2 regions of the Halarsenatibacter silvermanii genome follow, and region 2 is predicted to be linked to the other one. Evidence: a T-box and tRNA genes for the amino acid it is inferred to sense, from the RefSeq annotation. Region 2 holds a T-box; the other holds one or more tRNA genes.
What was found. A T-box is a leader RNA that pairs with one kind of tRNA and senses whether it is charged. The one in region 2 lies ahead of ileS (isoleucine--tRNA ligase), so its partner is inferred to be a tRNA-Ile.
Positions count from the first base shown of each region.

Region 1: it has a tRNA-Ile gene. The T-box ahead of ileS (isoleucine--tRNA ligase) is inferred to sense a tRNA for this amino acid. The anticodon was not compared.

Region 1 covers NZ_FNGO01000004.1:45,523-55,982, forward strand. Annotated here, with positions in the region: gene BLT15_RS02890 (septum formation initiator family protein) at 1-26, opposite strand, end outside; gene rsmH (16S rRNA (cytosine(1402)-N(4))-methyltransferase RsmH) at 87-1,031, opposite strand; gene mraZ (division/cell wall cluster transcriptional repressor MraZ) at 1,074-1,505, opposite strand; gene BLT15_RS02905 (D-alanine--D-alanine ligase family protein) at 1,704-2,762, opposite strand; gene trpS (tryptophan--tRNA ligase) at 2,789-3,784, opposite strand; gene BLT15_RS02915 (Fur family transcriptional regulator) at 4,002-4,388, shown strand; gene rnhA (ribonuclease HI) at 4,442-5,257, opposite strand; tRNA gene BLT15_RS02925 (tRNA-Asn) at 5,404-5,479, opposite strand; rRNA gene rrf (5S ribosomal RNA) at 5,498-5,614, opposite strand; tRNA gene BLT15_RS02935 (tRNA-Ala) at 5,650-5,725, opposite strand; tRNA gene BLT15_RS02940 (tRNA-Ile) at 5,729-5,806, opposite strand; gene mnmA (tRNA 2-thiouridine(34) synthase MnmA) at 6,013-7,101, opposite strand; gene nifU (Fe-S cluster assembly scaffold protein NifU) at 7,141-7,575, opposite strand; gene nifS (cysteine desulfurase NifS) at 7,648-8,823, opposite strand; partial or broken gene BLT15_RS02960 (RrF2 family transcriptional regulator) at 8,858-9,293, opposite strand; gene BLT15_RS02965 (IMPACT family protein) at 9,357-10,013, opposite strand; gene BLT15_RS02970 (replication-associated recombination protein A) at 10,000-10,460, opposite strand, start outside.
Region 2 covers NZ_FNGO01000005.1:137,469-147,928, forward strand. Annotated here, with positions in the region: gene BLT15_RS04220 (mechanosensitive ion channel family protein) at 258-1,085, opposite strand; gene ileS (isoleucine--tRNA ligase) at 1,425-4,538, opposite strand; T-box leader at 4,616-4,833, opposite strand; gene ltrA (group II intron reverse transcriptase/maturase) at 5,065-6,222, opposite strand; partial or broken gene BLT15_RS13755 (DNA protection protein DPS) at 7,111-7,259, opposite strand; gene BLT15_RS04240 (FMN-binding protein) at 7,452-8,159, opposite strand; gene fdhF (formate dehydrogenase subunit alpha) at 8,322-10,460, opposite strand, start outside.

The DNA of each region.
Region 1 (10,460 bases), on a different contig from region 2:
TCTCCAGAAAAATGACCTTTCCTCAAGATAGCTGCACCCCCTTTATGGATAAATTATTTTCTCTTAAAATAATCTCAGCTTTTAAATCACAATTTTTTAGCAGCTCTCAATCGCGCACTCCTGGCCCTGGGATTTTTTTCAACCTCCTTTTCATCAGCCCTGACCGGGCTTTTAGTAATTATTTCTAGCTCTTTTTCCTTTTCACATCGACATATGGGAAAATCCGGCGGACATGTGCATTCGCGGGCATGCTCTTTAAAACTATGTTTGACGATCCTGTCTTCTAAAGAATGAAAAGAGATGACGCAGACTCTACCTTCTCGAACAAGCAATCCTGGCAGCTTTTTCATTATTTTTTCCAGAGATTCCAGCTCTTTGTTTGTCGCAATTCTCAAAGCTTGAAATGTCCTGCGGGCAGGATGTCCTCCTTTTCTTCTGGCCGAAGCTGGAATAGCATCCTTAATAATTTCCACGAGTTCTTCAGTGGTTTCGATTTCCTGATCTTTCCGGCGCCTGCAGATGAATTCTGAAATTCTCTCTGCCCAGCGTTCTTCTCCGTATTCTTTTAATATTCTGCTGATCTCTTTTTTAGATCTATTATTGATGATATCAGCTGCGGTAATATTATTATCTCTATTCATTCTCATATCGAGAGGAGCTGGGCTGCTGTATGAAAAACCTCGCTCGGGATTATCGATCTGAGGGGAAGAAACTCCCAGGTCGAACAATATTCCGTCTGCCCCTGCCAAACCTTTATCTCGAATTATATCCGGCAACTTTACGAAATTTTCGTGGAAAAACTCAGCATTTTTATGATCGGAAAATTTATCACGACAGAAATTAACAGCAGTTTTATCTCTATCTATTCCCAAAAACTGCCCCTTTTCTTCGTCCAGTTTATGCAAAATTTCACCCGCATGTCCTCCGCGGCCCAGGGTAGCATCTATGTAAATACCATCTTCTTTTATATTAAGATAATTGACTGCTTTATCCAAAAGAACAGGAATATGATCTTGCTCTTTATTCCCCAAAATTTTCACTCCTTACCACGATCAAACTGGTCAGAATAAATTTTAAATCTCAAGCCCCTCAAGAGTAGCAGCTATATCCTCATGTGATTCTTCGGCATCCTGCAAAAAGTCCTCCCAGCGGTCACTGGCCCAGAGTTCAATTCTGCGGCCTATTCCGGCGATAACAATATCCTCATCTAAATTTGCGTAATTGCGCAAATTCTGCGGAAGACTAATTCTTCCCTGACTATCGAAGGAGCATTCACTCGCACCGGATAAGAAAAATCTCGTAAAAGTTCTGGCATCTTTTTTGGTGAGGGGAAGAGAGTTGAGTTTTTCTTCTAGTTTTTTCCATTCAGGAGGTGGGTAAAGAAAAAGACAATTATCCAGCCCTCTGGTAATGACAAAACTGTCATCCAGAATTTCACGAAACTGGGCGGGCATAATTACCCGTCCTTTGCTGTCCAATTTGTGATGATATTCTCCCATAAACATAAGCTATCCACCCCTCCACTCCACAATTCACCACTTTTCACCACTGCTTATTTTTAGTATTCTACAAAAAGAAAAAAACTCCTCTCTATCCAATAAACTTAAATAAAATATTCCCCTGTTAAAAAACAGGGGAAATGGCCGCAATCGCACGCATTGTAGGAGTTTTGATAGAAAACAGTAAAAAAGTTTGAGTTAATATCAGTTCTTTAAAGTCGTGTAGAACAGGGTTTGAAGAAGTTTAACATAGTCAAGTCCGCTTTCCTGCCACATTTTAGGATACATACTTCTTTTGGTAAAACCCGGGATGGTATTTATCTCATTAATTAATACTTCATTTTCCCCGGAGGTCAAAAAGAAGTCTATTCTGGCAAAACCTTTTCCTCCGAGATTACGAAATAAATCGCAGGAAAGCGAGCGTATATTTTCTTCAATTTCAGAACTTAATTCTGCCGGCGTAATTAATTCAGTTTCGTCAGTAAGGTATTTAGACTTATAATCATAAAAATCACCCGCGGGTATTATTTCTCCAGGAACAGAGGCTTTACATTCTTCATCTTCAGCTAAAACAGAGCACTCGATCTCCCTGCCGGCAATAGATTCTTCGATCAAAACTCTATCGTCGTACTTTAAAGCTTTTTCCAAAGCCTGGTTTAGTTCATCAGCCGACCTGACTCTGCTTATACCAAGGCTGGAACCCTGCCGTGATGGCTTAACAAAACATGGATAGCCTGTTTTTTCTGAGACCTCCTCATCCAATCTTTTGCTTAGATCATTATTTGCCGATATATTTTTCAAGTTGTTATAAGAAATATAATTAGCCTGAGGGAATCCTTGATTTTCTAAAATATTTTTTTGATAAATTTTGTCCATGCCGAGAACAGAAGTTGTAACATCGCAGCCTACATAAGGGATATCTGAAGTCTCCAAAAAACCCTGAATGGTTCCATCTTCTCCAAATGGACCGTGCAAAAGTGGAAAAGCTAAGTCAATTTTTTCATCAAAATTTTCTTTAATGCTCTGCCAGCTAGAAGAATACTTTTTTTCGTATTCCTCAGGGATCTCTTTTGTGTCGCTGTTTAAAATCTTTTTAGATAAAGCTTCACTGAGCCAAAAACCATTCCGGGTTATCGCTGTAGGATGAAACTCAAAATTATCCAGGCCTTCCTGCTGAGCGAAAACTGACCTGGCTGACATTATGGATACTTTATGTTCATGTGATTGGCCTCCAAACAACAGGCATACTTTAGTGAAATTCAAAACATTTTCCTCCCGGGCTGGATAATTTAGAAATAATCTATTTCCATAACCTCTCTAACCTTCTCCATCGTTTTTTCAGCTTCTTTTCTGGCCTTTTTCGTTCCAGAATAAAGAATCTCCTCGATCAGATCAGGATTATTTTTATATTTTTTCCTCCGTTCCCTCATCGGCTCCAAAAATTGATTAATTTTTTCAGCAAGCCTCTCCTTACAGGCAACACATCCTATTTTTGCCTCGCGACAGCTTTCTCTAATCTCCTCGACCTCTTCTTCATTAAAAGCTTTGTGATACTCAAAAACAGGGCAGTCTTCTGGATGGCCGGGATCATCGAGTCTGACACGAGCCGGATCGGTAACTGCCTGGCTGACCTTGTTTTTTACATTTTCCCGGGTATCTGAAAGAAAAATAGCGTTATTAAGGCTTTTGCTCATTTTAGCTTTTCCATCGAGACCGATAAGCCTGGGAAAATCACCGATTCTTGGTTCAGGTTCAGGAAATACTTCTCCGTAAAGATTGTTAAACTTCCTGACAATTTTTCGAGTCTGTTCGAGATGAGGAATTTGATCTTCTCCAACAGGAACCAGATCAGCACGACAAAACGTGATATCTGCAGCCTGACTTACCGGATAGCCAAGAAAACCATATGTCATTTCTTCGTAATTGTGCTGTTCTGCCTCGGCCTTGACAGTAGGATTTCTTTCCAGCTGATTAACGGTTACCAGCATGGAATAAATAACTGTTAGTTCAGCAATTTGAGGAATCATCGATTGAACACATATAGTGACATTTTCAGGATCGATACCTGCAGCCAGATAATCCTCTGTCACCTGCATCACATCTTTTTCCAGCATTTCAGGCTCGTCGAAATTTGTTGTCAAAGCCTGTACATCTGCAATTATTATAAAAGTTTCGTATTCTTCTGATAGTTTAATTCTATTCTCCAAACTCCCAACATAATGGCCCAGATGAAGTTTTCCTGTTGGTCGATCACCGGTCAAAATTCTGCCTTTTTTTTCAGACATCTTAACTCTCCTTTCTTAATTAGGATCTTCTTAATTCGGATCTTCTTGTCTTCGGTTGGTTAATAGGTGTGTAAAACCTCATTTATTTGTACTGGAAGATCCCTTAATTCATATTTTTGAATTTTTCATAATATAATTTGCAGTCAGCATGTATTACTGTTATAATACTAATAGCAATAACCATTATAAATTTTTTTAACGTTGGGGGGTAACCATAATGCCCAAAAATACTCGTATGACAAAACAGAGGAAAGCTATTCTGGAAGTTTTGAAAAATACCGACTCTCATCCTACTGCTGATGAAATTTATGAGGAAGTAAAGAAAGAAATCCCCAATATCAGTCTGGGAACAATTTATCGTAACCTCAATGTATTAGAAGAGATGGATGAGATTATGGTTCTTGATTATGGTAGCACTCACAGTAGATTTGACGGCTGTTCAAAAAATCATTATCACTTTCACTGCAGCGAATGCGAAGAAATTTATGATCTCGATATGAAAGTACAGGATGAATTAAATTCCAGTGTCGAAGATAACTTTCCTTTTGAAGTCAACAAGCACAGGCTGGAATTTTACGGACTCTGCCCTGATTGTCAGAAGTAAGGCAATTTTGTGCTTCGTCCCGACAAATCCTCGCTTAAAGAAGCGGGGATTTTTTATTTTTCTCCCTTGAGTTCAGATTGAGGAATAGCTTTCTTGGCCAGCTCATCAGCTCTATTGTTAAGCTCATTGTCAGCATGCGCTTTTACCTTGTTAACAGACAGATCATACTTGTGCCGCAGATTCTCAAGCTCAAGCCATAGATCCTTGTTCTTGACCTCATTGCCAGAAGAAGTGCTCCAGCCATTTTCCTTCCAGTTATCCAGCCATTTAACAAGTCCTTTAACCACATAATTGGAATCGCTATATAGAGCAATGCTGCTGCCATGCTCAAAGCTTTTCAAACCTTCGATTACCGCCCTGAGCTCCATTCTATTATTCGTGGTTTCATCTACCCCTCCGGATATAGCCTCTTTTTCTTCCCCTTCTTGCATTATTATGGCTGCAAATCCGCCGGGACCTGGATTATCCTGACAGGCGCCGTCTGTATATATCTCATAACTGCCCGCTCTTTTCGATTCATCAGTATTAGACTTCAATTCATCCCAGTAATTAACTGCCCTCCTTAGATGGGGTATAACTACCGAGCCGCCTGTAATCAGACTGATGCTGAAGATCTCTCCCAGCTCTTTTTCAGTTACCTCTAAATTATGTAATTCATTAATATGATATCTCACGCAGTCATCACAGTTTAAAATCAAGGAAGCAAGAAGTCCCATCATCTCTTTAGTTTTTCTATCCAGCTCGCCTTCCTCATAAACCTTTTTATCCAGATTAAAAAATCTCTTTATCTGTAAATTATCAATATCCATAATTCTCTCATCCATTTTCTCTCTAAATTCAAAAAAACATTCTTCATTAAATTCCCTCAAAGTTACGACCTCCTCCTGCCAAAAATCCAATCTAAATAGCATATTATCAAATAAACATTTAAAATACAATCTTTTAACTGCTGTAACTGCTGTCTTTTCAAATTAATTTACTAACTTTTGAATAAAAAATTCTAATCAAACAAAAATGGCTCCCCGAGCAGGATTCGAACCTGCGACTCAGTGGTTAACAGCCACTTGCTCTACCAGCTGAGCTATCGGGGAGCGAAAATAAAAATTATTATCCGGCAACGACCTACTCTCCCACAGAGTCGCCTCTGCAGTACCATAGGCGCTGGAGGACTTAACTGCTGTGTTCAGAATGGTAACAGGTGTTTCCCCTCCGCTTTTGTCACCGGAAATAGCAAAATTTATTTTAAAAATTTATTTCTAATTGGTGGAGGTAAGCGGATTCGAACCGCTGACCTCCTGCTTGCAAGGCAGGCGCTCTCCCAGCTGAGCTATACCCCCAAATGGTGGGCCTAAGTGGATTTGAACCACTGACCTCACGCTTATCAGGCGTGCGCTCTGACCAGTCTGAGCTATAGGCCCAAAATCCTTAAATTCTATCTTCAATCCACAATCAATTTTAGCATTTTAACTATCATCTGTCAAGAGCTAATCTGTCATTTGTTTTCCAAACTTTTCTTATCTGCTTCTCGAGCAGAAAACAATTTAAAAAAGAGTTCCTTTCCCGCTCGACGATTAATAGAATACCATTCAAAGACTTACATGTCAAGCCTTATAGCAATTTTTTTTTAGATCTTCTTAATCCTAAACCCTTTCTCTATTAAGCCTCCCCCCACCACTAAATCCTCGCGATAAAAAACGGCGGATTGGCCGGGAGCAACTGCTCTGACAGGTTCCTGGAAAAATACTATGGCCTGATCTGAAGATACTGGCTCAATTATAGATTTTACGGGATCAGCATTATATCTTACTTTTAGATCAGCCTTTAAATACTGGGGGGGCTTCTGAAATGGTATCCAGTTTAATTTTTTAACTTTTAAACCTTTGAAGTTGAGCTCGCTTCGAGGTCCCACTATCAGGGCATTATTGTCACTATCTATTTCAACCACATAAACAGGATGATCAAGAGAAATACCAAGGCCTCTACGCTGCCCGATCGTGTAATTATAAAGACCCTCATGCTCTCCTATTTTTTCGCCATCGACATAATAAATTGGTCCTGTTTTTCCAGGTTCAGAAAAATATCTTTCCAGGAACTTCTTATAATCATCATCAGGTACAAAACAAATTTCCTGGCTGTCAGGTTTATCAGATACTGGAAGATCAAACTTTTGAGCCAGCTCTCTAACCTGACCCTTTTCATAATTTCCCAGAGGAAATAAAGATCTTTTTAGCTGTTTTTGATCCAGCCGATATAGCATATAACTTTGATCTTTATCCAGCGATTTGCCTTTTTTTAACAGAATTCTATCTCCGGAATTGGATTTTGCCTTCAAAGCATAATGACCGGTTGCCAGATACTGGCAGCCGGCTTCCCGGGAACGACGTAAAAGCTCAAAAAACTTCAACTCCTCGTTGCAGACAACACAGGGGTTGGGAGTCCTACCGCTGGTATATTCTTTCACAAAATTATTTATAACTCTCTCAGAAAACTCTTTTTTAAAATTAAAGCTGTAATGAGGAATATTCAGAGCTGCCGCAACTTTTTTGGCATCCGAAATTGCGCAGCAGCTCCCCTCCTGTTCATGGCTCTCTTTCACAAAATCAGGAACGATTTTCATAGTAGCACCGATAACATCAAAGCCTTTTTCATCTAAAATAGCGGCGGTGACAGAACTATCAACACCGCCGCTCATAGCTACCATAACTTTTGTCATTTAATCACCCGCCGCCTTATATACCAAAGTTTGTAAAAATTATTCCGCCACCTTTTCGTCCTGCTGCAGTTCCTCAGCATGATCGACATGTCCTGCTCCTGACTGTTTTTCTGGATCTCTGTACTTTTCGATAGCATCCTTGACAGCATCTGCCGCAAGGTTAGAACAATGCATCTTGGCAGGGGGAAGACCGTCCAGAGATTCAGCAATCTCCTCGTTGGAGATTTCCTCAGCCTCGTCTAAGGTTTTATTCATGACGAGTTCGGTAACCATACTGCTGGTTGCTACAGCAGCTCCACAACCAAAAGTGTTGAACTTTATATCGGTGATTTTCTCCTCATCATCGATATTCATATAGATCTTCATGATGTCTCCACAGGTCGGATTCCCCACTTCTCCTATTAGATCAGCGTCTTCTATTTTACCCATGTTCCGGGGGTTTTGAAAATGATCCATAACTTTATCAGAATACATTTTATCATCTCCCGAAGATTTGACTGGATGTTATATATTCCACTACAAAACTCACTCTTTTATGAGTAATATTTAATCATACAGAGGAGACATCTCCCTGAGTCTTTCGATAACTTCAGGAAGTACCTCCAGCAAATAATCAACTTCTTCCTCCGTATTGCTATAACCCAGTGTCAATCTTAATGATCCATGAGCAACTTCATGGCTGAGACCGAGTGCCAGCAATACATGAGAAGGCTCCAAAGAACCGGATGTACAGGCTGAACCGCTAGAAGCTGCTATCCCTTCCATATCAAGATTAAGAAGTATCGATTCACCTTCGATATATCTGAAACAAAAATTAACATTGTTCGGCAGTCTGCAGCCGCTGCCGGGTTCAGGTCCGTTCAATATAACATCATCTATATCTTCTCTTACTCTATCAATAATTTTATCACGCAAATTTTGTAATTTTTCCTGTTTTTCCGGGAGTCTTTTTAGGGCCAGTTCAGCTGCTTTTCCAAAGCCAACAATGTTGGGAACATTTTCGGTGCTGGCCCGGAGTTTATTTTCCTGGGCTCCTCCATTCATTTGAGGAACTAATTTAGTCCCTTTACTGCGATACAATGCTCCCACGCCTTTAGGGCCGTTAATTTTATGAGCTGATAGAGATAGCAAATCCACTCCTAGCTCCTGCACATCCAGTTCCAGCTGCCCCGCAGCCTGAACTGCATCTGTATGAAAAATAATATCGCGTTTATCAGCTATTTCGGCAATTTCCTTCACTGGTTGAATTGTTCCTATTTCATTATTGGCCATCATTATAGATATAAGCGTTGTGTCCTCGCGAATTTCTTCTTTGAGTTCTTCTAAATCTATTAAACCGTCTTCGTCAACAGAAAGATAAGTAACTTCATAATCACGATTTTCTTCAAGATATTCACAGGTATGAAGAACAGCATGGTGCTCGATTTCAGAAGTGATTATATGCTTTCCTCTGTTCTCCCTGGCAATTGCTGCCCCTTTTACCGCTAAATTGTCTGCTTCAGTCCCGCTTCCTGTGAATATAATTTCCTCGCTTTTTTCCGCATTTATAAGGTTTTGCACCTGCTGCCGGGCCTTTTCAACAGCTCTATCAGCTTCCTGGCCTTCCTGATAGATACTCGAGGGGTTTCCGTATTTCTCCAAAAAATAAGGCTTCATAGCTTCTAAAACTTCTTCGTCGAGAGGAGAGGTGCCCGCGTGATCAAAATAGTATCTGTTTTCCATTGTTAATCACCTCAAATTCACGATAGGTTACAAACTACTCACTTTCTTCCGAACCATACTTAAGATTTTCCGCTTTTTGTACAAGTTCCGACAGGGTATAGGAGTCGAGAACCTCACCAACTTGCTCGCTTAAAAGCAACCATAAATCATGAGTTACACATTCTTTTTCCTGTTCACACTTAAAGTCATCCGTTACACAGCTGACCGGTTGAATAGGGCCTTCGAGTACTCTTATTACATCTCCGGCGGTGATCTCGTCCGGATCTTCATTGAGAAGATATCCTCCATGAGCTCCTCTGACACTGGAAACTATACCGGCTTTTCTAAGGCTGGCGAATAATTGCTCAAGATATTGCTCCGATATATTCTCTCTCCGATATTTTTCTAAGAGGTATGGCTTTACCATCTTCATGAAGAGCGAGGTCGACAAGCGCCCTCAACCCGTATCTTCCTCTTGTAGATATTTTCATTTTTACACCTCTCAAACTTGACCTAATTTGTCAACTTAAGTTTACCATAATTATTACTGATTGTCAATCAATCCGCCTGAAAAAACTATCGATGATTTCTAATTTCACTTTATCTCCCGTAATGTTTTTCAGCTCACTCCTCAAAACCTGTTCAAATTCCAGGGGCATCTCACCTTTAAGAACAAATCCTTCCTGACAGTGGCCTCGATTTTTAATCTCTATTTCTCTTTTTTCCAGCTGATTTATAACCTCGCCTATATGATTATAGCTGCCCCGGCAGGAGAACTGCAAATATTTCTTGACCTCAACTTTTTCCACAGTTTTTATAGACCGGCCGGCAGCCTCCCCGTAAGCCCTGATAAGACCACCTATTCCGAGCTCTGTTCCCCCAAAATATCTGGTAACTACAACTGCAGCATTTAAGAGATTTTCACCCTGAAGCCGCTGCAGAATCGGAGGACCAGCGCTGGAAGCAGGCTCACCGTCATCATCAGATACTTCCTCCAAACTCCCTTTATTAAAAACTCGAAAAGCAAAAGCATTATGAGTGGCATCAGAAAACTCAGCTTTAACGTTTTTGACAGCCCCCTCAGCTTCCTGGCGAGAAAAACAGGGGAAAGTCGTAGCTATGAATCGGCTGCCCTTCACCCTGGATTCTATTCTGTTTTTCCGGCTTATAGTTTTATATTGATCTTCACCATCCATTCTATCCACTGTCACTATTTCTTTCTCCTTCGTCCTCACTCAAATAGTTCAGATATTTTTTAATCTTTTTTTCACGCCCCTGACCATCGGGGTTATAAAATTCGAGTTCTCCCTGCATATCGGGCAGATAATTTTGTTCTACGAAGTTATCTGGATAATTGTGGGGATATTTATACCCCTCTCCGTGGCCCAGATCATCCGCCCCGCTGTAATGAGTGTCGCGCAGGTGGTCAGGGACCGGTCCGGGATCATTTTTTCTAATATACTCCAGGGCATTATCGACAGCCTTTATGGTGGAATTGGACTTAGGAGCAGTTGTCAGATATAAAACAGCCTCCGCCAGAGGCAATCTTGCCTCCGGCATACCCACATACTCGACCGCTCTGGCAGCTGAAATGGCGATATTCAAAGCGCGGGGATCAGCCAGACCAATATCCTCAGCAGCATGAACTATAATCCGCC
Region 2 (10,460 bases):
AATGCATTAGGAGGGAAACCGATGTCTGCAAGCAAGCGAGAATCAAGCAGCTGGGATTGGCGTAAAACACTGCAGCGGGAAACCGTGAAAGCAGGCTTTGTCCCACGCAAAAGCTTCAGCAGTTTTCGCGACTCCTAAAAGTTATAATACTGACGGGAGACGGAGCTGAAGTATCCTAAACTCTAAACTTTTTGAAGCCGGGTGAAGTTCACATTTAAGTGAGCTTCACCCGGTTTCGTTATTTTTATTTTTAGCTTTCAGCTGCCGGTATCAGCCAGACCTTCTGAAACATCCTGATCGAAATGAACATCCTGCTGAGGATATGGTATATCGATGCCAGCTCTGTCCAATCTCTTTTTGACCTCTTCATGCATGTAAAACCAGACATCCCAGTAATGATCTGGATTGATCCAGACCCGGGTGAAAATTTCCACCGAGCTGCCGGCATGTTCGCCAACTCTGATCGTGGGCTCCGGTTTGGAATATATCAGCTCACATTTTTCAGCTATATCCTGGATGATTTTTTTGGCCCTCTCAAAATCATCGTCATAGCCTATGCCGAACTGCATATCCAGCCGCCGCTTGCTGGTCTCAGAAAAGTTGAGAATTCTCTCGTTGGCAAGATTGCCGTTGGGAATATAAAGCTTCTGCTGCTGAGGAGTATAGATGGTAGTATAGAGAATTTGAATTTCATCGACTGTACCCCAATCACCGCCTACGCTAATAAAATCCCCTACTTCGAAGGGACGAAAAAGCAGCAGTATTACTCCACCGGCAAAATTCGATAGACTGCCCTGCAGCGCCAGACCGGCAGCAAAACTGGCGGCACCTATTATTGCCACAAATGAGGTCATCTCTATTCCGGCCGTGCCCAGTGCACTTATGGCCAGTACAATTATCAGCACAACTTTGGCCATCGAATTTATAAATCCGGCCAGAGTCGGATCTACCCTGTCTTTCATCGAGCGTCTGAGAAATTTAAGCCCGCCTTTAATGGCAAACCATCCTATAGCAAAGATCAGCACACCGGCCAGAAGATTTAAAGCATGATGCTGAATTACGGATAATATGTACTGAGTATTCACGTAATAACCCTCCCGCAAGTATGTATTTTAGGATCTTCTTGTCTTCAGTTTGGTTATACGATATCTATCAACTGATAACAAGAAGATCCGTGTTTATTACGTTTTGAGGTTTTTCTCCATATCATTTGGTCGATATATCTTTACTCATATTCATACTGCCTGTATCAGGGAAGAACCCTCTTTAATATTATATCATAGCCTCTTTATTCAATCATCCCCAAATTAATTCCGGGCTTATATTACTACCAATAGATATCAAAAAGCCCCGCCTGCCAGGAGAGCCAGTATTCCTGCAGCGGGGCTTTGCCAAAAATAATTCTTGAGAAGATTTATCTTTTCTTACAGACGCTTTACCTTTATCAGGGCAGGCTCGCCATTTAATTCGAATTCATCGGCTTCTTTCAGGTCCGACTCCTCGACCGAAATGATTTCATCAGCCAGAGTCTCCTCGCTGATATAATCATGGAATTGCTCTACCGCCCTGTCTATCTCCTGGCTGCTGGAATAGTATATTTTTATTCTATCCAGCACATCGAAATCATGCTTTTTACGCAGATTCTGGACCCTGGAGATGAATTCCCGCGCATATCCTTCTGCTTTTAGTTCGGGAGAGAGCTCTGTTTCCAGAATTATGAACTCGTTATCCTCCATGCCGATAGAATATCCCTCACGGCTGCTAATATTGATGATGACTTCCTCTTCGCCGAAGGTAAATTTTTCCCCATCAAGATCGACGGTCAGTTTCTCTCCCGCCTCCAGCTTTTTGGCAGTCTTCCGGGAGTCCATTTCGGCCAGAGAGCCGGCGAAAAGTTTGACCTTATCGCGCAGCTGAGGTCCGACCTTTTCAAAATTGGGTTTAACTTCATATTCCATATACTGCCCGGGATCTTCAGTGTGTTCAACTTTTTTGACATTCAGTTCCTCTTTCAGCAGAGGTTTGAGCTCTGCCAGTTTATCTTTATGATCGGAAGATATGAGCACCCGGGCTATCGGCTGTCTTACTTTGAGCTCTTCTGCTTCCCGGGCTGCCCTGCCCATGGTCACCAGGTCTCGAACAAGCCCCATTCTTTCCTCCAGATCCTCCGCGATGAGCTCATTATCGGCTCCGGGATAATCCTGGAGATGCACCGATTCTGAGTCGGTCAGACTGCGGTGCACATCATCCGATATGAAAGGGGCAAAAGGAGCGATGGCCCGGGCCAGCTTCTCCAGTACCTCGTAGGTGGTCTGAAACACAGATTTCTTATCGCGGTCAAGCTCATCAGCCCAGAATCTGCGCCGACAGCGGCGAATATACCAGTTGGATAGATCTTCATCTATGAAATCCTGCAGTTCTCTGACAGCATTGGTCAGATGATATTCATCCATCTGTTTTTCAACCTCGGCCAGCGTGCTGTGCAGCCGCGATATTACCCAGCGGTCGATCCTATTTCTTTCCTCGAGGTCCACAGAAAACTCCCGGGGATCAATTTCGTCGGTATTCGCATAAAGTTTAAAGAAATAGTAGACGTTTTTAAGCGTGCGATAAAATTTGCTGTCTATCTCCTGCATCCCTTCCTCATCGAAGCGGGTGGGAGTCCAGGGAGGCGAGACCTGCAGGAGATACCAGCGCAGAACATCGGCCCCATATTTTTCGAACATGTTGAAAGGATCAACGGTATTTCCGCGCGATTTGGACATCTTTTTGCCTTCAGCGTCCAGTATAAGATCATTTACCAGCACCCTCTTGTAGGGTGATTCACCGGTTATGAATGAGGATATTGCTATCAGAGAATAAAACCAGCCTCTGGTCTGATCTATGCCCTCACATATGAAATCAGCCGGGAACTGCTCCTCAAAAACATCTTCGTTTTCGAAGGGATAATGCCACTGGGCAAAGGGCATAGAACCGCTGTCAAACCAGCAATCAATGACCTCTTCCACTCTTTGCATATCGCCGCCGCATTCCGGACATTCCAGCAGAACTTCGTCGACATAAGGGCGGTGCAGTTCGATATCCTCGGACACCTCATTGACAGCTCGCTCGCGCATCTCATCCACCGAGGCCACCGAAGTGAGTTCTCCACAGTCACAGCGCCAGATATTGAGCGGGGTCCCCCAGTAACGATTACGCGATAAAGCCCAGTCCTGAAGATTTTCCAGCCAGTTGCCGAATCTTTTTTCGCCCACAAAATCAGGATACCATTCCACGCCGTCATTATTTTCGATGAGTCTCTCCTTAATTCTGGTCATCTCGATATACCAGCTCCCCCGTGCGTAGTAAAGCAGGGGAGTGTCACAGCGCCAGCAGTGAGGATAATTGTGATCGACCTTCTGGGAGCGGACCAGCTTTTCATTATCGATAAGCCATTCGACTATGTTTTCATTGGCATCCATCACAAATTGACCTTCCCAGGGAGTGTCGGTATATTTTCCGTCTTCGTTAACAGGCTGGAGAACCGGAAGATCATATTTTTGACCCGTTTTGTAGTCTTCCTCTCCAAAAGCAGGAGCGCTGTGTACTATTCCAGTACCCTCTTCTGCGGTGACATAATCACCCAGAGTTACGTAAAAAGCGTCTTTGTCGGATTTAACCTCCACAAAAGGCATGATCTGTTCGTATTCTATACCTTCGAGCTCTTCTCCTTTAACCCGTTCAACAATCTCATAATCTTCGACAAATACCTCTTCCGCCCGGTCTTTTTCGATGTAATAAAGATCTCCCTGATAGCGGGCTTTCACGTAGGTTTTATCGGGGTGAACCGTCAGGGTCACATTGGCCGCTAAGGTCCAGGGAGTTGTGGTCCAGATGAGAAAATACTCGTTTTTATCTTTGCGCTTTACCCGGACGTAAACACTGTTGCTGGTGATCTCTTCATAACCCTGTGCCACTTCATGCGAGGCCAGGCCGGTGCCGCAGCGGGCGCAGTAAGGAAGTATTTTATGTCCCTCGTAAATAAATCCTTCCTCAAAGAATTGGTCGAGTATCCACCAGACCGATTCGATATAATCATTTTCCAGTGTGATATAGGGATCATCCATATCTATCAGATAACCCATCCGCTCGGTCATCTCACGCCACTGCTCTTCATATTCAAAGACCGATTGTCGGCACTTTTGATTGAATTCGTCTATGCCGTATTCTTCGATTTCTTCTTTGCTGTTCAGATCCAGCTCCTTTTCGACCTCGATTTCCACGGGAAGACCGTGGGTATCCCAGCCTCCTTTTCTTTTGACCATATAACCCTGCATTGTATGGTAACGACATACGGTGTCTTTTAAGGTGCGGGCGATAACATGATGAATCCCCGGTTTACCGTTGGCAGTCGGAGGACCTTCATAAAAAACATAGGGTTCGTTGTCTTTTCTCTGTTCCACACATTTTTCGAGCAGATTCATATCGTACCATTCATCGGCAATCTCTCTTTCGCGGCTGCCGGGATTCTTTTCCGGCAGGTCGGGAAATTGTGACATAGTTTATCATCACCTCTCCTCCAGGCTATCGTAATATTTTATTTATGAGTGAAATTAAAAAAAGCCCGAGCTTAAAAGCTCAGGACGATGGGGTTACCGTGGTACCACCCGAGTTGCAGCCGCAGGGCTGCCTCTCTGTGCCTTTAACGCCGGCCGCGCAAATCCCTACTGTAAATTTCGAGACTCGAGCTCAGGAAGGATATTCGTCCGCTCTGAGCCGGAGATCTTTCAGCCCGGGGGATCTCCTCTCTTGTCGACTCAGGCTGCAGATTACTATTTCCTTCGACACCTTTATTGAGATATGTCAAAAATATTTGTTCACTCCTTTATGATAAAACAATCCGGCTGATTTGTCAAGAAAAAAACTGCCGCCCGACAAAATAGAGTAGGACCAGCCTTTTACGGCTGGGACCCCTCGTCAAACTGCGCATACGGTTCTCCCGTAAACAGCTTACCGCTATTGTAGCCCCTTTCCAGGGAGTAAGTTATCATCTCCGCGTCACCGCGGATGGGTATTTTACTCCCCTCAGGACACGATGGTAAGTGATTTAAGTCCCAACTGTTTTAGTTCAGCAGTTGGGATTCTTCTATTCTGATGGTAATGAGCTTTCTTGCCTTCCTTATACGACCTTAAACGCATTCTTATCCACTCATTCAAGCTGCGAAAAAGTTTCTTAACATTGCCGTGCCCGAAATAATTCGCCCAACCGCGTATTACTGGATTGAGTCTGGCAATAATTACATCAACCGAAAACGGCTGCTGTCTTCTGGTTATATCCCTTACTTTGTCTTTGAATCTATCCAGTGCTTTTCTGCGGGGGCGCTTGTATCTCCAAGCAATGAATTCGTAACCTAAAAACTCAAAGCCTCTGCCAAAATTGGTGAGTTCAGTTTTGTCAGGGTGCAAAGTGAGGTTAAGCTTTTCCGTGATTATCTCCTCTGTAACATCCATGGCTCTTCTGGCTTTTCTCTTTGACTTTGCTAACACCACAAAATCATCCGCATAACGGACTATTTTGTAACCCCTATCGGTCATCTCTCTATCGAATTGATGCAGATAAACGTTGGCTAAAAGGGGAGATATTACGCCTCCCTGAGGTGTACCGTTAGGTGTGTCTTCAATACCATCTTCAGTCATGACTCCAGCTGTAAGCCACGACCTAATTATCCTAAGCACCCAGCCGTCATTTACCCTCTCTGTGAGGAAGTCCAAAAGCAGGTCCTGATCTATATTATCAAAGTATCCCTTAATATCGGCATCAACTACATGCTTATACCCCTGCTCTCTGTACTCCTCCACCTTCACTATCGCTTCCAGAGCTGACCTATTGGGTCTAAAACCAAAAGAGCAATCACAAAATATCTTCTCAAAGATGGGACTCAATATTCTTCTTACCGTTTCCTGAGCTATCCTATCTTTGACTGTGGGAATACCCAGCGGTCTTTCTCCTCCACTATCCTTGGGTATCATCACCCTCAGCACCGGCGAGGGCTCATAGGTTCCATTCCACAGCTGTCTGTGTAACTCCCTCATATTCTGCTTGTAATTATTCTTGAAATGTTTTATCTCCTGTCCATCTATGCCGGCACTACCCTCATTGGCAAAGACTGTGTGAGCTGCACGGTCCATGTTCCATTTGTCCAGTATCCTGTCCTTGAGTGTATAATAGGTGCACTTTACCATCTTTCACCTGCCTATCCTTCACTTACCAATCCTCCACCTAACATTACTGCTCATAGGGCCCTGTCCTTCCTGATATTATCGACCGCGTCTCTAGGCTTTTACACCAATCGCACCCTCCGATATATCATTACTCAGGTGGCTGTAATGCCGGGTTACTCTGATTTCAGGGTTATGGTTTCCCCTTCCATCCTCCTACCGGCCCCACCGGTCCTAAACCAGCGTTTAAACAGCTCTGCCCTACAAACCACTCATGTTATGTCTCAGATTTCAATAGCGTAGACATCCTTCGCTCAAGCTGACTTTATCCTCCTGCCAGTTACCTGACTATCTTCGGCTCAGCTGTCATCACTACTATGATGTCCTCTGACTTCTGTGATGGCATCACCATAGCTTTCCCGAAAGGGGTTATACCCGGGCTTATCTCTGCCGGTTTCGACAGAAACCATCACAGACCTCCCCCGGTCAATTCAGAAACCACTATCTTTTAGACCATTCCAGCCCTAATCACACCTGACTATCCTGCATGGACTCTCTCGTTTTAGCGCCTCGCGGCCCCTTATTCTCCCAAACAGGCGTCGAACTTCTCCGTTTAAATGGCGGATCGCCATAATCAGATGCCACCTCTGGTTTATATATTATTCTGGACTGGCCTTCACCTCAGACTCTCCAGATTCTGCCTCACGGCAGACACCCTGTCATTGTTGGCTTCACACACCGATACGACGAAAACAGCATGGGCAGGATTCTTATTCCACCTGCTATCTTCTGAATCTACGAGGCACACATCAAAAATGGCCCCGGATATTCTCCGGGGCCAGCAGTCTGCATCAATGCCTTTATATTTTCTTATTAGAGGAACTTCGATACGTAGGGCGAGGAGGTTTCTCCTTCTCCTTCCAATTCGATGAGATTCACCCTCAAAGAAGTGTAATAGTAATATGTTGTCAGCTCGGCCGAAGCATTCTTGACCAGCAGATCCAGCAGCTTATCTACATCAACACCGGCATTTCCACCATTTCTCTAGCTACATTGGCCATAAAATGAATTCCTCCAGTTAGTGAATTTTTATCATTCATAAATTTCTCAATAAGATCTTCTCCATTTTAGCTGGTTTGATATAGCTTCAGTCAAATTCATAATGTTTATTATCGGATAATAATCACTAAATAAATCATACCTTACTCTGGAGAAAAATGATGTAAAAAAGTTATAAATAATAATTGTTTTTATTAAAAGCCAGCTTTTTCCAGGGCATCTTCTACCGCCTCCTGCCAGAGTTCTGAGCTTCCGGTCGCTCCAGTATAGGTCTCCACTTCGTAGGTGTCAGCTTCTTTCATGCGGGCTGCTATCTCCTCCTGCGCTGCGTGAAACTCCTCCCAGCCATAATCTTCATCCTTAAATTGATCACCGGAAATCTCTTCCAGCCTGAGATCCTCTATCCTGTAGCCCTCGGGAGCCTCTTCATCAACTTCGACAGTAACCCGGGCCACACCCCAGCCCCGTTCAACTATGCTGGAAATGCCCATGAAAGTTCCCGAAAAATATTCCTCTCCTTCAGCACGGGCCAGGGCCATCTCCACCGCTTCGATAGCTTTTTCGCTGGTGTTGGTCGCCCCGCTGATGACCTCGACCTCTGAATCATTGGCTTCGACAAATTTCTGCGGGAGTAATTCCATGGCTTCATGCCATTCTTCCCAGTCATAATCATCGCCTTTTTCCCGGGCCATTTCATCATACTCCGTCAAATCAACTCCCACAATCTCGCCGTTGCTGAGGCTGACTTCAGCTTTAACGTATCCGTTTTCATCAGCCTGAGAAAACCCCTGATAAAGTTCTGCTGCCATAATTTCGCCGGCATGAATTAAAGTTCCTCCCAAAACAAAGACAAATAGAAAGGCTGTTATCAAGAAAAACCCCTTTAATCCTTTTCCTTTCAATTTCTATGCCTCCTTTGCTCAGCTATATTCCTGATTATTTGTCTTTCTTAGAATTCTAAATCATAAATCCGGCAGGAGGTTTTACTCAGATGTTTGCTCCCGCCGGATTTGTTCATTCTCCTTATTTAAACAGCCAACTGTATTATAAAACCATCATACTTTTCATGCCTTCTCTAAATTTACCGCCGTAACTTTGAGTTCAGGTATCATGGCTTCAGGATCTAATTCGTCATGGGTAAGTCGATTGGCCGGACTTTCAGCGTAATGAAAAGGCATGAAAACCTGGCCGGGAGCTACAGTATTCCCGATTCTGGCATAAGTTTCCACCTCTCCCCGGCGCGAGGTTACTTTAACCCTATCTCCCTGGCTGACATCCAGCTTTTCGGCATCCTGTTCATTTACCTCCACATAGCCATCGCTTTCAAATTCATCGATTGCCTTCGAATTTCTGGTCATGGTGCCGGTATGATAATGATACAGCATGCGGCCTGTCATCATCACGTGGGTGAAGTCCTCATCTTCTATACCTTCTACAGGCGGCTGATAATGAACGGGATGGAATTTGCCCAGGCCGCGGGCGAACTCCCCCTCGTGCAGGAATTTAGTGCCGGTATCATCTCTGTCCTGGCAGGGCCACTGCAGACGCTCATCTTCCAGCCTGTCATAATAGATGCCGCCGTAAATGGGAGTGAGATCAGCTATCTCTTCCATTATCTCGGCTGTATTTTCGTATTCCATCTCATAACCCATCGCCTGCGCCAGCTCGGAAATGATCTGCCAGTCGGGTTTGGCCTCCCCGGGAGGATCGACTGCCGGTCTTATCTTCTGAATTCTGCGTTCAGTATTGGTTTTTGTGCCCTCTTTTTCGGCAAAACAGGCCGCCGGCAGTACTACATCGGCATATTCTGCCGTATCGGAAAAGAATATATCCTGAACTACTGTAAATTCATTATTTTCCAGAGCTTCGATCACATGCTTTTGATCGGGGTCGGAGAGAACAGGATTTTCTCCCATGATATAAAGCCCTTTAACATCTCCCTCTTCACAGGCGTGGAAAATTTCCACCACCGTAAGACCCGGTTCTTCGGGAAAACCATCTACATCCCAGTAATCAGCGAACTTCTTTCTTATATCCTCATCGGTCACATCCTGATAACCGGGGAATACGTTGGGCAGACCTCCCAGGTCACAGGCGCCCTGAACGTTGCTCTGGCCCCGCAGGGGATTAACACCCGTGCTCTCGCGACCGACGTTACCTGTCATCATCGCCATACAGGCCAGAGAAGTGACATTGCCCGTGCCCGAAACGTGCTGGGTAATCCCCATGGCATAATATATGGCTCCTCGGTCCGCCCGGCCGTAAATTTCTGCAGCTTTTTTAATCTTTTCGGCCGGAACTCCGGTGATCTCCTCAACCCGGGCGGGATTATATTCCTCTACAACCTCTTTCAGCTCGGCAAAATTCTCGGTTCGATCCTCGATGTATTCCTCATCCTGCAGGTCTTTTTCCAGAATTACGTGCATGATACCGTTTATGAGCGCAGCATCAGTGCCGGGATAGGGCTGCAGAAAAACATCGGCCTCCTCGGCCAGCTCTATGCGCCTGGGGTCGGAGACGACCAGATCAGCACCGCTGCGGACCGCCTTTTTGATGCGGCTGCCTATAACCGGGTGATTCTCGGTGGGATTGGAACCGGTGACAAAAAAGGCATCGACGTTATCAATTTCCTCTATGGAATTGGTCATCGCTCCACTGCCAAAACTTTTGGCCAGACCGGCCACAGTGGAGGAGTGTCACAGACGGGCGCAGTGATCGACAGTATGAGTGCCCATCACCGCCCTCATAAACTTCTGCATGAGAAAGTTTTCCTCGTTTGAACAGCGCGCCGAGGTAAGACCTGCCAGAGCCTGAGGTCCGTGCTCCTCTTTGATGCGAGAGAAATTATCAGCGGTGTATTCGAGAGCTTCCTGCCAGCTGACCTCCTCGAATTCTCCTGTCTCTTCATCCTTGATCAGCGGTTTGGTCAATCTATCGGGATCGTCAAGGAAATCATACCCAAATCTCCCTTTTACACACGTCTCGCCCAGGGGATTGGGCAGGCCTTCCCGGCTGACCCCTTCCACTTCAACAACCTCATTATCCCGGGTTTTGAGATCCAGCTGACAGCCCACACCACAGTAACCGCAGGTGGTCTCGGTATGTTCCAGCTGATAATCACGGCCCCTGCCCTGAGAAGGCTTGAACTGCAGAGCTCCGGTAGGGCACTGCTGAACACATTGACCGCAAAAAACGCAGCTTGA